DNA from 2 places in the Clostridium pabulibutyricum genome. Region 2 is predicted to be linked to the other one. Evidence: a T-box and tRNA genes for the amino acid it is inferred to sense, from the RefSeq annotation. Region 2 holds a T-box; the other holds one or more tRNA genes.

Region 1 (8,108 bases), on a different contig from region 2:
GCTCGCTCCATAAATCAAACCACCGAAACCTATAGTAGACATCAGAATTGAAATAATATCAAGCCTTGGCTTTGATAATTCAGTTACATTTTCAAGATGAATAATTCCCATAATCATGGCTGCAATACCACAAGGCAAAATGATGAAAAAAAGCCATCTCCAATTTAGATATTGAACAATAACGCCTGAGAGGACGGGACCAACCGCCGGTGCAAAAAACATTACGAGATTAAAGATTCCTAATGCTTTTCCACGTTTATCTTCCGGATTGATTATAATAATTGTATTTACTATATTAGGAATCAACATTCCAGTACCAATCGCTTGAATCAAACGTCCAATTAAAACTATTGAAAAAAATGGTGCAAACCCGCAAACCAATGTTCCAAAAATAAAAATCAGCATGGATACAATATACAACTGCCTTGTCTTTATTGTCTGAATAAAAAATGCCGATATAGGAATGAATACTCCCATAATCAACATATATCCAGTGCTTAGCCACTGAGCTGTGATTGCCGAAACATTGAATTGAACCATAATACTTTTAAGTGCCATATTAAGTACTGTTTCATTCAACATACAGAAAAATCCCGATACTGTTAATACTGCACTAATTGCCCCTATATTATAGGACTTTTTGTTTGTAGCGTAAATAGTCTTCGAACTTGTCATTACTTTATAGCCTCCATTAAAATGCGTTTAAAAATACTAAAAAATTGCTAGATTCTTTGCTCGTCCATTAATTCATCGAGATTATGGTCTATTTTTTTTAAAACCTGTTCATAGATTTCAATGTCCCTCTCTGAAATATTATTTGTAATTTTTTTAAAGTGTGCTTCAATATATGGTGCTACTTCATTTCGTAATTTTTTACCTTCATCTGTGATAAAAAGAGAGGACGCTCGTCTGTCTCCTTGAAACTGCCTTCGTTCTATAAAACCTTTTCTTTCTAAAATATCTAATATTCTTAGAAGTGAAGCTGGATCCTTTCCAGCTTTTATCGATAATGTTTTCTGATTAATGCTCTCCTGCTCTGCCAAAGTTGATAAAACAACCCATTGTTCAAGTGTAAGTTCATACCATTCAAGACTTCTGTTCAAAAATCTTATCATTTTTCTGTTCATCCTGCTTGATTTCAAACCAATTGTTTGATCAAAAGAAACTTCCATGCAACAACCCTCTTCTTTATATAATTGACTGTAATATAATTGATATATCAATTATATTACAGCATATTAATTGTGTCAAATAAGTATGCATACTTCAACATTGATTTCATTTATAAAAAAAGATGCCGCATTAACATAAAAATATGTTAATGCGGCATCCTTTTTTATGGCGGAGACGGTGAGATTCGAACTCACGTGCCCTTGCGGACAACCTGATTTCGAGTCAGGCTCGTTATGACCACTTCGATACGTCTCCAAAACACTCACTAGTTTATTATACAAAAGCATTATAAATAAATCAAATTAATTTACGAATTTAATCTCCTGATTTTGAAAAATTTCTCGAGAATAGAGCTACAATCCTCGTCATAAATCCAGTTTACATGTATAAAAGTGTTCAATCTTCTATTCTGTACAATATTTATAATCGAACCACAAGCACCACATGTAGGATTAAACGTACCTATATAAAGATGCTTTATTCTTGACTGTACTATGGCTCCTGCACACATAGGACATGGCTCTAATGTCACATACATACTGCATCCATCAAGCCTCCAGTTTCCTATAATTCTTGAAGCTTTCCTTATTGCAAGTATTTCCGCATGACAGGTAACATCTTTTGAACTTTCTTTAATATTGTGAGCTTTTGATATTATTTTGTTATCTTTAACTATCACAGCCCCAACAGGAACTTCATCCATGTCAAATGCCAAATATGCTTCATTTACTGCTTCATTAATAAAATCCATGTTTTCACCACATATTATCATAATGTAAACTTTTTATCATAACATTGAAATTCATATTATTTTCATTTAAACTAAAAATATAATTATCATATAAAAAATCCCATAAAATATATTTTACAGGATTAATCACAGACAAATACACTATTACAATTTTAACTATGGTGCACTCGAGAGGAGTCGAACCTCCGGCACGCGGTTTAGGAAACCGCTGCTCTATCCTGCTGAGCTACGAGTGCATAACAAAGACTACCTTAATATTCTATTATAGATTGTCTTTGTTGTCAATTTTTTATGATAATAATTCAATAAAAACATAATATATTTATATACAGTATAAAAAAATAAATCAGGGAGGTTTTGTTTTATGTTAAATGAACTAAAAAACTTATTTCTAGCAGGTGTTGGTTCAGCCGCATGCACCTACGAAAAAGCTTCAAAACTGATTCAGGAAATGGTGGAAAAGGGCAAACTGACTGTAGATGAAGGCAGGCAACTTTCGGAAGAATTAAAGAAAAGCATATCAACAAAAAAAGATCAGATAAAACCACTTACCAAGGAAGACCTTTTTTCAACTTTAAAAGATTTGAACTTCGCTTCAAAAGACGACATATCATCAATAAATGAAAGATTGACAAAAATAGAGGAAAAGCTCAAAGACAACTAACTTATATTTGTTAGTTGTAAAATAAAGAATGAAACAAAAAACATCAAAAAGATTTAAAGAAATTGTGAAGGTACTAAGTAAATATGGTTTTAAATTTATAAGGACACGAGGAAAAAACTCACCTCAAAATCTCAGAATGGCCTTTGAGGAACTCGGACCTACCTTTATAAAAATAGGCCAGATTTTAAGTTCACGACCTGACATACTACCTTCACAATTTATTGATGAACTGTCAAAACTACAAGATAATGTACCTCCCGAAAAATTTGAAGCTATAAACGAAGTCTTTTTCAGTGATTTCAACAAAAATATAGATGACTGCTTCCTTGAATTTGAAAGGCACCCTTTCGCATCCGGATCAATAGCACAAGTTCACAATGCTGTTCTTAAAGATGGAAGAGATGTTATTGTAAAGATTCAAAGACCTAATATAAAACAAAAAATGAACATAGATATAACAATCTTGTACAAAATAATAAACATTGCTAAAAATAAATTTCAAGATTCCATAATAGATCCGGAAGAAGTACTCGATGAATTAAAATACTCAACAAACAGGGAATTTGATTTTAACCTCGAAGCTGAAAACATGATAAAATTCAAAAGGTTGAACAAAAATGTCGCCTTCTGTCATGTGCCCTATATAATTGAAAATTTGTCAAAAAGCAAAACCATAACCATGGAAAAGATAGACGGGTTTAAAATAAACGATATAAAGAAATTAAAAGACAATGGATACGATCTAAAAGATACCGGCGAAAAACTTGCTGAATCTTTTTTCAAACAGGTTTTTACAGATGGTTTCTTTCATGCCGATCCTCATCCCGGGAATTTACTGATACATGATAAAAAAATATGCTTTCTTGATTTCGGCATAATGGGAAATATATCACCATCATTAAAAACTTCATTAAATAAAATAATAATTTCAATAGTATATAAAGATATGGATGAACTTGTCTCAAATATAATGTCCATAGGCATAAAAAATGGGCTTGTAGATAAAAATAGATTGTATGAAGACATAAGCACTCTTATGGATAATTATTTATCTACATCTCTTAAAAACATAAAAATATCTTCAATGATTCTGGATATCTTCAACTGCGCAAAAAACAACAATATAAAATTTCCAAAAGATCTTATTCTCCTAACCAAAAGTTTTATTATAGTGGAGGGTCTTGTAAGTGAAATAGCTCCAGATATTCAAATTTTAGATATAGCAATACCTTTCGTAAAGGGAAGCAGTAAATCTTATATTCTAGACAGCCTAAATCCTGATGACATTCTAATAAATTACTACAACTTTACAAAAGATTCATTTAAAATTCCATCAAAATTAGTATCTTTGATAAATGGAATTTTAAACGGAAGAGCAAAAGTCCAGATAAAAATAAACAAAATAGATGTCTATATAAAACAATTCAATAAAATGACAAACAGACTTTCTCTTTCATTCATATCATGCTCTATATTTATGGGATCCTGTTTAATTTTAAACTCAAATATTAATCCAAGATTATATAACCTCCCAGTAATCGGGCTTATAGGAATAGCAATATCAGTATTATTAACCTTTGTAATACTGATATCCATAATCAAATCAGATAAGCTGTAACCGGATACCTTCTCAAGCGAGTATCCGGTCGCTTACTCGGTAATTCCACAAAGTACACAATTTATAATATTATCTATCATATTTGTGTATTTCTTCTTATCTTTATTAATGTGCTGTTTGTCTTCATTTATCAACTCATAGACTGCAGCTGAACATATGGTCCCAAACAGTGTATATGCCATAGAACAGGTATCTCCATTTTTTATAGTACCCTCTTTTACCGCATTCTCAAGATACTTCTGTATATATACTATGTAATTGTTTACAGCCTCTCTCAATTCAAGTTGTCTGCCCTGCTGTCCCCAAAGTTGACTCATTACTACCTTAAAAAACTCTTTTCTCTCATATACAAGCCCAAGCTGTATCTTGCAAAGTACCTTCAATTTTGACAGGGAATCCTGCTTATTATTAGCTATTTTCTCTATTTCATCTTTTATAATATCCATTCCCTCTATTATTATATACTTAAATATCTCTTCTTTACTTTTAAAATGATAATATAATGTTCCCTTTGCAACTCCTGCATCTGCAGCTATTGCATCCATTGTAGCTCCATCATAGCCATTCTGGGAAAAAATTTTTATTGAAGATTTGAAAATTATAGTTTTAGTATTATTCATAAATACCACTCCAGGTTTCTATTATAAATTAATTGACCAGTCAGTATAATTATACTCATAATATGAAAATATCTCAATAATTATTGCCTATTTTAATACTATACAAAAGTATAAACAAATATTGACCTGAAAAAAGCATGGAACTATAATATGGATATAGTTTATTGAGTCAGGAGTTAAAATATGATTAAATGTTATAATAGAAATCTAAAAAAATACGAAAATGAAAATATTGCAGGATATTCTTATTTGAAATGGACATATTCATCTCCTGTAGGAATGAAGTTGCTTGAACTTATAATAAAGAAAAAAATATTTTCCAAATTATACGGAGAATATTGTAACTCTCGTTTAAGCAAAAAAAAAATACATCCATTTATTAAGAACTTCAAAATAAATATGAATGAATCAGTTAAAAATGAAACTGATTTTAAAAACTTCAATGAATTCTTTACAAGAAAACTTAAACCAAATGCAAGGCCAATTGAAGAAAACCCAAATCATCTGATCTCACCAGGCGATGGACGTATATCAGCACATCAAAATATAGACATGGATAATATTATTCAAGTAAAAGGAATTACATATAAATTAAAAGACCTTGTTTCCGACGAAGTCATCTCTAAAAAATTTGAAAATGGTTCTATAATTACATTGAGGCTTTCACCTGTGGATTATCATAGATTTCATTTTATAGACAGCGGATTTTGCAGCACTCCAAAAACAATAAATGGAAATTATTACTCCGTAAATCCAATTGCATTAGTAAGGGTACCTGATCTATTTTGCAGAAATGAACGTCAGTGGAGTATACTTCATTCAAAAAACTTCGGTGATATATTGTATGTAGAAGTAGGTGCAACCTGCGTTGGAACAATAATTCAAACCTACAATCCACATAAATATGTAAAAAAGGGGGAAGAAAAAGGTTTTTTCAAATTCGGCGGTTCAACAATAATACTGTTTTTTGAAAAAAATAAAATAAAAATAGATGCTGACATACTTGAACAAACCAAGTCTGGTTTTGAAACAAAGGTATTAATGGGAGAAAAAATAGGTTCCAAACTTTAATTAAGAACCCACTTTTTTCTACTATATTATTATTACAGTCTTAACGAAATTTCATTCAATCTTTCCGACATAGAAGTTATTTCTTCTATACTAGCTGTTATTTGCTGTGTAGCTGCAGCTTGTTCTTGAATTGAGGAGAGTGACTCCTGACTTTTTTCACCTGACTCCTTAACTTTTGCCGCAATATCATCTGTCAATTTTTTTATTTTCGAAACTGTACTCTTTGACTGATCCGACAAACTTCTTATCTCATCTGCCACGACACCAAACCCCTTTCCAGCTTCACCAGCCCTTGCAGCTTCTATCGCAGCATTTAATCCAAGCATCTTAGTCTGATCCGCTATTTCTTTTATAAACAATGATACATTGTTTATGTTTTCAGATAGCTTGGTTATTTCACTTATTGTATTGTTTAAACCTTTCTCATTTTCATGTATTGTTGAAGCAGACGAAGAAAGTTCTTCTATTGTAGAAGATATTTGAGTTAAGCTGTCTTCAATATTTTTAGACATACCCTTTAAATCTTCTGCCGCCACCTTAGGTACTATCATTCCAAATGTTCCTATAATCTTTCCTGTATCATCACTAAAAAGTGGATAACAATTACATAAAACTGGAACACCATACATCGAAGCGTCATGTTCTATAGAAATCGGTTTTTCATCATGAATTGCCTTGTATGCATTCATATCTTTTCCAAAAGCCTCTCCAATTTTCAATTGGGGGAGCTGGAACTTTTTTGAATTTTGTACACTAATAAACTTATTGAGATCTGTAGTAAACATAACGGCACCATCTGAAAACATCTCAGTGAGTATAGGTGCAAAATCATCAAAAGCTTTCATTAAAGGATGCATAATCGGAAATACAGTAGAAAATACTCCAATCGTTTTTCCATCATCATCTACTATAGGTTCAGCTATAATTTTAAGTCTTATTCCATACAAAGAACGTGGTACATTTTGTACAAGAGTCTTATTTTGCTGCATGGCTTTCACAGCTATAGCATCCCGATTGAGTTTTTCACCTATCTGAAATATATCCATATCAAATTCAGAAGATGCTTTCTTCCATTTATATGTATCTCCGTCACTCGTAATGTATATAACACCACCCGGTATTAGATCCGCCTGAGTGTTACACATTTCTTTTATAAATTCGACTGCGTTTATATTAATCATACTATTCTCCCCTTAAACTTTAATATTTGAATACATCTCATCCACTAATAAATTCGTAATTTTTTACGCTTTATTTACATCCAAAAGCTAAAAATTTATAAGATCAAAATAACTTTGCTATTTACTTCAGTAAAATACTAACTCCAATTTTCTCTTTTTTTATAGTCTTTTTTACTTTTATTCCTGTTACAAGACTGGTATGTGGAATTAAACTTATTACTTTAACTATTAAAGGTGATAAAAATGAAACTGAAATCCAAAGCATTATGTGAAGTAATGTATTATTTGTTGTGAATATGTTTAACATACGGTATGTATATTTAATTACTATGATTTGAATTATGTATCCTATATAAGAATACTTGCTGATAAACTTAAACACATTATACAACCTTTTATTATTTACCAGCTTCAAAGAAATTATATATAAAAATAAAATAGTACTTACACAGCAACCTAACCACAGTAAAACCGAGATATTATTGTCTATCTTAAAAACATCAGGATTTATCTCCAATATTAATTTTAATGAAATCAATAATAAAAATGAGCTAATAACAAAACCCTTTAATTTTAGTAATATAGTTCTGAACTTTTCATAATAAGTGGCTATATATATACCAATTATAAAATATCCTATCCAAATAATAGGCGTTATATTTATAAATCTTTCTTGCAGCTCTGTAGGATTATTGAATAAAACCTTAATAAGAGTACTGGTTATTAAATAATTGCATCTTAAAATTTTATAAAAAACCAGCATTAATATTATAAACACCATTATCCTCAAATATATATTTTGCTTATGTATCTTTTTAGCTATCCAAAGAATAATTGGAACATATATAAACAGCCTCAAAATCATTCCCATATACCATAGATGATACGATGCTCCTCCAGTCAGTATTTGCATAAATATATAATTATAATTGCCTTTGTATATCACATATACAAGTGACCAAATTACATATGGTATGTATAAATAAAGTATCTTCTTTTTATAATACTTTATTACATCAAACTCCTGCGA
Region 2 (6,760 bases):
AAGGAGGAACAAAATGCAAAATACTTTAAAGGATGAATCAAATGAAGGAAATCATCTAAAAAGAGGTCTCAAGGCAAGACATTTGAATATGATTGCACTTGGTGGTGCTATTGGGACAGGAATATTTTTAGCACTTGGAGATACAATAAAACAGGCTGGACCAGGCGGGGCACTGGTGGCATATGTTTGTATAGGAATAATGGTATATTTTTTAATGACAAGCCTTGGTGAAATGGCTACATTTATGCCTGATTCAGGATCATTTGGAACTTATGCGACAAAATTTGTTGATCCTGCATTTGGATTTGCACTTGGATGGAATTACTGGTATAATTGGTCAATTACGGTAGCTGCAGAGATGGTTGCAGGAGCAGTTATAATGAAGTTTTGGTTTCCTTCCGTGCCTTCTATAGTATGGAGTGTAATATTTCTTACTATAATAGTAGCTTTGAATCTCCTTTCTGCAAAAGCTTATGGTGAATCGGAATTCTGGTTTGCAGGAATAAAAGTTGCTACAGTAATAATATTTTTGATTGTTGGTGTAATAACCATATTCGGAATATTTAATGGAAATCCTATTGGACTCAAAAATTTTACTATTGGTCAGGCACCTTTTGTAGGAGGAGCGAAATCTATATTCCTTGTGTTTTTGATTGCAGGATTTTCTTTTCAGGGAACAGAGCTTGTAGGAGTGGCTGCAGGTGAAAGTGAGGATCCAGGGAAAACTATACCGAAGGCTATAAATACGATATTTTGGAGGATAATAATATTTTATCTTGGTACAATAGTTGTAGTAGGAGCGATTATACCATATACTAGAGCAGGAGTCGAAACGAGTCCATTTACAATGATATTTAAAGAGGCTGGAATAGCAGGAGCTGCATCGATCATGAATGCGGTTATACTTACTTCGGTACTGTCTTGTGGAAATTCGGGTATGTATGCGTCTACTAGAATGTTGTATGCAATGGCAAATGCAGGCAAAGCTCCAAAGATCTTTGGAAAGGTGAATTCAAGAGGAGTTCCTGTAAATGCAGTTATAGTTACCACAATAGTGGCATCTGCATGTTTTTTAACGGGACTTTATGCTGAAAGTTCAGTTTATGTATGGCTTGTAGCTGCATCTGGTTTGTCGGGATTTATAGCATGGCTGGGAATAGCTGCATGCCATTATAGGTTTAGGCGGGCATGTATTGTTCAAAAAAAGGATTTATCAAAGCTTAAATATAGGGCAAAGTGGTTTCCTATAGGTCCAATAATAGCATTTCTTCTTTGTGCAGTTGTAGTTTTAGGTCAGGGAATTACATATTTTGAAAGTACTAAAATAGATTGGGGAGGAGTAATATCTTCCTATATAGGATTGCCCCTGTTTCTTTTGTTGTTTATAATTTACAAGAAAAAAATGTCGACCAAGATTATAAATCTGGAAGATGTAGATTTAAGCCATTTTGACGAAATTTAGATGGAAATTGTGCTGGTGTTGACAATATTGACATCTTAGTAATATAATTAATTGAAAATTATTCTTATGATTGGGAAAGTATTTTTTAACTGTATTTTAAGCGAGCAGGAATTTGGTGGAAGCCTGTATCTACGTTGAGAATGAAAAGAGCCCGGGAGGAACTTATTAAAAGTGTCGGGTGTCGGCAAAAAATAAGTCGAAGAAAGCCGCGTTAAGGCTTAGAGAGGGCAGCATAGTGATAAATACTGCCAACTAGAGTGGTACCGCGATAAAGACACGTCTCTTCTGCAAGGTGAGAGATATGTCTTTTTTTATTTATTAGGTACTTTTAAATGTACAATTCAAGTAAAAGGAGATTTTTGCTTTATGGTAGATTATAAAAAGATAATAGCTCAGGGAATAAAGGAAAGCACTGGAATGGAAATTGATGAGGTATTGAGAATAATTGAAATACCACCTAAGTCAGAAATGGGGGATTTTGCATTCCCGTGTTTCTGTCTTGCAAAAGTTTTAAAAAGAGCACCAAATATTATTGCAGAAGATTTAAAAAATAAAATTGATGCAAAAAATTTCTCACGTATTGAAAATATGGGACCTTACCTTAATTTTTTTGTGGATAGAGAAATATTTTCAAGAGATGTAATAGATGAGGTGTTAAATAAAGGTGATAACTATGGAAAATCGCTTTCAGGAGAAGGAAAGAACATAGTTGTGGAATTTTCATCGCCCAATATTGCAAAGCCGTTTCATGTTGGTCATCTTTTCAGTACAGCTATAGGAAATTCATTATACAAGATAATGAGCTTTCAAGGATATAATTGCACAAGGATAAATCATTTGGGTGACTGGGGTACTCAGTTTGGAAAGCTCATATGTGCTTATAAGAAATGGTGTAATGAGGATGAACTAAAAAGAGATCCAATAAAGGAACTGCTTAGAATATACGTAAAATTTCATGATGAAGCGGAAAAAGATCCTTCATTGGAGAATGAAGGAAGAATGTATTTCAAGAAACTTGAAGATGGGGAAAAGGAAGAAGTACAACTATGGAAAAAATTTAAAGATTTAAGCCTGGAAAAATTTAGCGAGATATATAAAATACTTGGTGTTGAATTTGATTCCTACGCAGGCGAGAGCTTTTACACTGATAAAATGGATGATGTAATAACTGAAATTGAAGATAAGGGACTTTTAAAAACAAGCAATGGCGCAAAGGTTGTAATGCTTGATAAATTTAATATGCCGCCTTGTATAATAAAGAAGTCGGATGGAGCTACAATATATGCTACACGTGATCTTGCAGCAGCTATATACAGAAAAAAAACTTATGACTTTGATAAATGTATATATGTTGTTGGTATGGATCAATCGCTGCATTTCAGACAGGTTTTTACAACATTGAAGCTTATGGGAAATAAATGGGCGGATTCTTGTGTGCATGTTGGGTTCGGACTTGTAAAATTTGCAAACAAGAAGTTATCTACAAGGCATGGAGATGTAATATTTCTTGAAGACCTCTTAAAAAGATCAGTTGATGCAACTTATAAAATAATTGAAAATAAAAATCCAAACCTTGAAAACAAAGAGGAAGTTGCTAAAAAAATAGGAATAGGAGCTGTAATATTTACCTACCTCAAGAACAACAGAGAAAGAGACATAGTTTTTGACTGGGATGAAATGTTGAGTTTTGAAGGTGAGACAGGGCCATATGTTCAGTATAGTTATGCAAGAGGAAAAAGTATACTTAGAAAAGCAGGAAATTTAAAAACAGATATAAAACCTGGAAGTGCGAGTTCCAAAGAGGAATTTGAACTTGTAAAGATACTTTCCCAATTTGAAATGCATATAGAGGGTGCTTCAAAGAAGTTCGAGCCTTTTATGATAACAAGATATGTTATAGATGTTGCAAAAATGTTTAATAAATTTTATAATTCATGTAACATATTAAATACCGAGGATGAAGCAGTTAAAAAATTCAGACTTCAACTTGTAGAAGCTGTATGTCAGGTAATAAAAAATGCACTTTATCTTCTTGGAATAGATGTTGTCGAGAAAATGTAAAATTATATCACTGGGGGGTATCTATGGTTATTAAAAAGTACGAAGAAGAGTTTAAAATATCAAAAGATGCATTCTGCAAATATGACATGGGTGATATAGTTTACTTCGATATAGAAACAACAGGTTTTGATAGGAATAAAGATGTCATAATACTGATATCAGCAGGCAGATTTATTGATTGTAACAGATTTTCTATAACTCAATATTTTGCAGAATCACTTGAGGATGAAAGTGAAGTACTCTATAATTTTGGACGAGATATTTCAAAATGCGGGAAATGGTGTTCATATAATGGAATTGCTTTTGATGAACCTTTTATATGTGAAAGAATGCTTAGGTCAAGTATAGGTTTTGAACCTCCTGAGTATCATGAGGATTTATACCGCCATATAAGACCATACTATAAACATCTTGGAATGAAAAGGTGCAACTTAAAGACAGTGGAAAAATATATAGGTATAGAAAGAAAAGATAAAATAGATGGTGGAATGAGTGTGGATCTCTATAATGAATATTTGGAGAATGGAAGTCCCGAACTTGAAAATACAATATTACTCCATAACTATGAAGACGTACTTAATCTTCCAAAGATTCATGAGTTCTTGTATAAAATTGAAAATGACGATTCTATTGTGAGAGATTATTCTATTACACAGAAGCAGCTTAAATTTTTGACAAGCCTTGTAAAGAGAAATAATATAGAATTAAATATACGCATTGACAAAATTTCGAAGAAATCTGCTTCGCGGGTTATAGACTATATTCTAAAAGGTGGTAGAGATTCTTCGAAAATAAATGAAATGGTAAGTAAAAGTTATTAAAATTTATTTATTTTTGGGGAGGGATTAATTTGATTAAAGAAATAATGCGTTCCGACATATTTAAGCTAAAGACAAATGATACTTTGAAGAAGGCTATGGATATAATGCATGAACACAAGATAAATGGAGCTGCAGTTGTTGATTTTTCCGGAAAACTTGCAGGAATGATAGTTAAGGCGGACATATACAGGTTCCTTGTAGAGGAAGGCCATTATGATACGTGTCCGGTAGAATGGGTTATGACTAAAAAGGTTGTAACTGTAAAGAGCAGTGAAAGTATAATAGAGGCTTCAGTCAGGATAAGAAAGAATAATATAATATCAATGCCTGTGATAGATGATGACGGAATTGTACAGGGAATGGTATCAATTGAAGATATACTTGACTATTTTATAAAAAAAGAAGGATAAAAAATAAACTCCACCGTATGGTGGGGTTTATTTTTTATCCTTCTTTTTTTTTATTGCTGTGGCATTTGTATTGTTTATTGCAGTTTGTGCAGCAACAGTCATTGCCTTTAAGCTTTTTTCTGACAGTACAAAAGAGTATATATGACGCAAGTAAAACAATAATTAAAGTTATAATGATTTCTACAATCATTGAATTCCTCCATAAAATATTGCAGAGCCGGCCTTGAATACTATAAAAGATACTATCCAGGCAAGCAGGAACTGATATATAACTGAAAATACAGCCATTTTGTTTCCATATTCTTTTCTCATTGTAGATGTTGCGGATATACAGGGAGTATATAACAGAACAAATACAAGAAAAGAATAAGCAGAAACAGCGCTGAAGTAGTGGGGTAAAATTGATCCAAGATTGCTTCCATATATGATACCCATAGTACCGATTACTATTTCTTTTGCCATAAGTCCAGCTATAAGAGATACTGAATTCTGCCATGAGCCGTATCCCATGGGAGAAAATATTGGACTTATAAATTTGCCTATATAAGATAGTATGCTTTGATTCATAGGTACCATACCACTAAAATTGAAGTTTGACAAAAACCATATTAAAACTGACATAGAGAATATTATAGTACCTGCTTTTCTCAAAAAACCTTTGGCTTTCTCCCATGTGTGTGTGATTAGATTTTTTAAATTAGGGACATTGTACTTGGGAAGTTCTATTAAAAAAGGTTCTTCATCCTTCTTGAATATTGTATTTTTAAATAAAAGGCCTATTACAAATGCCAGGATTATTCCAAGTATATATAATGAAAAAACCACCTCGGTTTCCTTGCCTTTGAAAAAAGCGGATGCAAACAGTGCATATATTGGCAAACGTGCATTACAGGACATGAGCGGTATCAAAAGGGCTGTTAATTTTCTATCCTTTTCGCTTTCAAGAGTTCTTGAAGACATTATTCCCGGGACTGAACATCCAAAGCCTACAATAAGCGGTATAAAGGCTTTTCCGGAGAGTCCCATTTTTCTCATAAGTTTGTCCATTATAAGAGCGCCTCTTGCCATATAGCCGCTGTCTTCAAGAAATGATATTCCTAGAAAAAGACAGAAGATTATAGGAAAAAAAACAAGGATTGATCCTACACCTGAAATTATACCATCTACTAGAAGGGAGGTGAACCATGGGCTTGCAGATGAAAGAAGTTCTTTGAGGTACGGAGTTATGGAATTTGACAAATAGTTGCTGAATATATCTGCAACAGGCTGTCCTACCCAGTTGAAAGTAAACTTGAATATTAAAAATAATGCAAATAAAAATACAGGATAGGCTGCAAATTTGTTCAAAACTATTTTATCTATTTTTTCAGTATATGATATAGAAATGTTTTTGGTTTCGACTACGCATTTGGCAAGTATATTATTTATGAAGGAATAAGCCTCCTTTTCGTCTTCAAAATTAAAACTGTTTTTATCAGGGGGGATATGTAAAAATTGACTGCTTTCCAGTATCTCAATAAGGTTGTCCACGCCTTTGCCTTTTGCAGCGACTATTGGAATAGCTATAACACCAAGTTCTTTTTCTATCTTTTCAAAATTTATTTGTATACCGTTTTGAGATGCTATGTCCATCATATTAAAAACAAGTATTATAGGTTTATTAAAATGTTTTAACTGGGTTGTAAGGTATAAATTCCTGTTGAGGTTTGAGGCATCAACTATATTTATTATTACATCGGCATTATTGTTTTGAAGAAAATCCCTTGAGACTTTTTCTTCATTTGAATATGTGTCCATGGCATATATTCCAGGGAGATCCACAATTTTCATCTGGTTAAAATATCCTTCTTTTTTTTCAACTGTTACTCCAGGCCAATTACCAACATATTGGTCAGATCCAGTTAGGTTGTTGAAAAGAGATGTTTTTCCTACATTAGGATTGCCTAGTAAAGCTGCTGTAATCATTTAGTTCCTCCAAACATTTACTTTGATTTAATTGCATTAAA

What was found. A T-box is a leader RNA that pairs with one kind of tRNA and senses whether it is charged. The one in region 2 lies ahead of argS (arginine--tRNA ligase), so its partner is inferred to be a tRNA-Arg.
Region 1: it encodes a tRNA-Arg, which carries the amino acid that the T-box ahead of argS (arginine--tRNA ligase) is inferred to sense. The anticodon was not compared.

The regions. Positions count from the first base shown of each region.
Region 1 is NZ_JBZAYZ010000017.1:25,063-33,170, reverse strand. It holds gene AC4CVH_RS14435 (MDR family MFS transporter) at 1-675, opposite strand, end outside; gene AC4CVH_RS14430 (MarR family winged helix-turn-helix transcriptional regulator) at 723-1,172, opposite strand; tRNA gene AC4CVH_RS14425 (tRNA-Ser) at 1,340-1,428, opposite strand; gene AC4CVH_RS14420 (nucleoside deaminase) at 1,481-1,924, opposite strand; tRNA gene AC4CVH_RS14415 (tRNA-Arg) at 2,084-2,160, opposite strand; gene AC4CVH_RS14410 (phasin family protein) at 2,289-2,588, shown strand; gene AC4CVH_RS14405 (ABC1 kinase family protein) at 2,617-4,206, shown strand; gene AC4CVH_RS14400 (TetR/AcrR family transcriptional regulator) at 4,239-4,826, opposite strand; gene AC4CVH_RS14395 (phosphatidylserine decarboxylase) at 5,010-5,897, shown strand; gene AC4CVH_RS14390 (methyl-accepting chemotaxis protein) at 5,930-7,078, opposite strand; gene AC4CVH_RS14385 (acyltransferase) at 7,200-8,108, opposite strand, start outside.
Region 2 is NZ_JBZAYZ010000014.1:609-7,368, forward strand. It holds gene AC4CVH_RS13245 (amino acid permease) at 14-1,462, shown strand; T-box leader at 1,520-1,749, shown strand; gene argS (arginine--tRNA ligase) at 1,829-3,523, shown strand; gene AC4CVH_RS13255 (ribonuclease H-like domain-containing protein) at 3,547-4,344, shown strand; gene AC4CVH_RS13260 (CBS domain-containing protein) at 4,374-4,754, shown strand; gene feoB (ferrous iron transport protein B) at 4,941-6,719, opposite strand.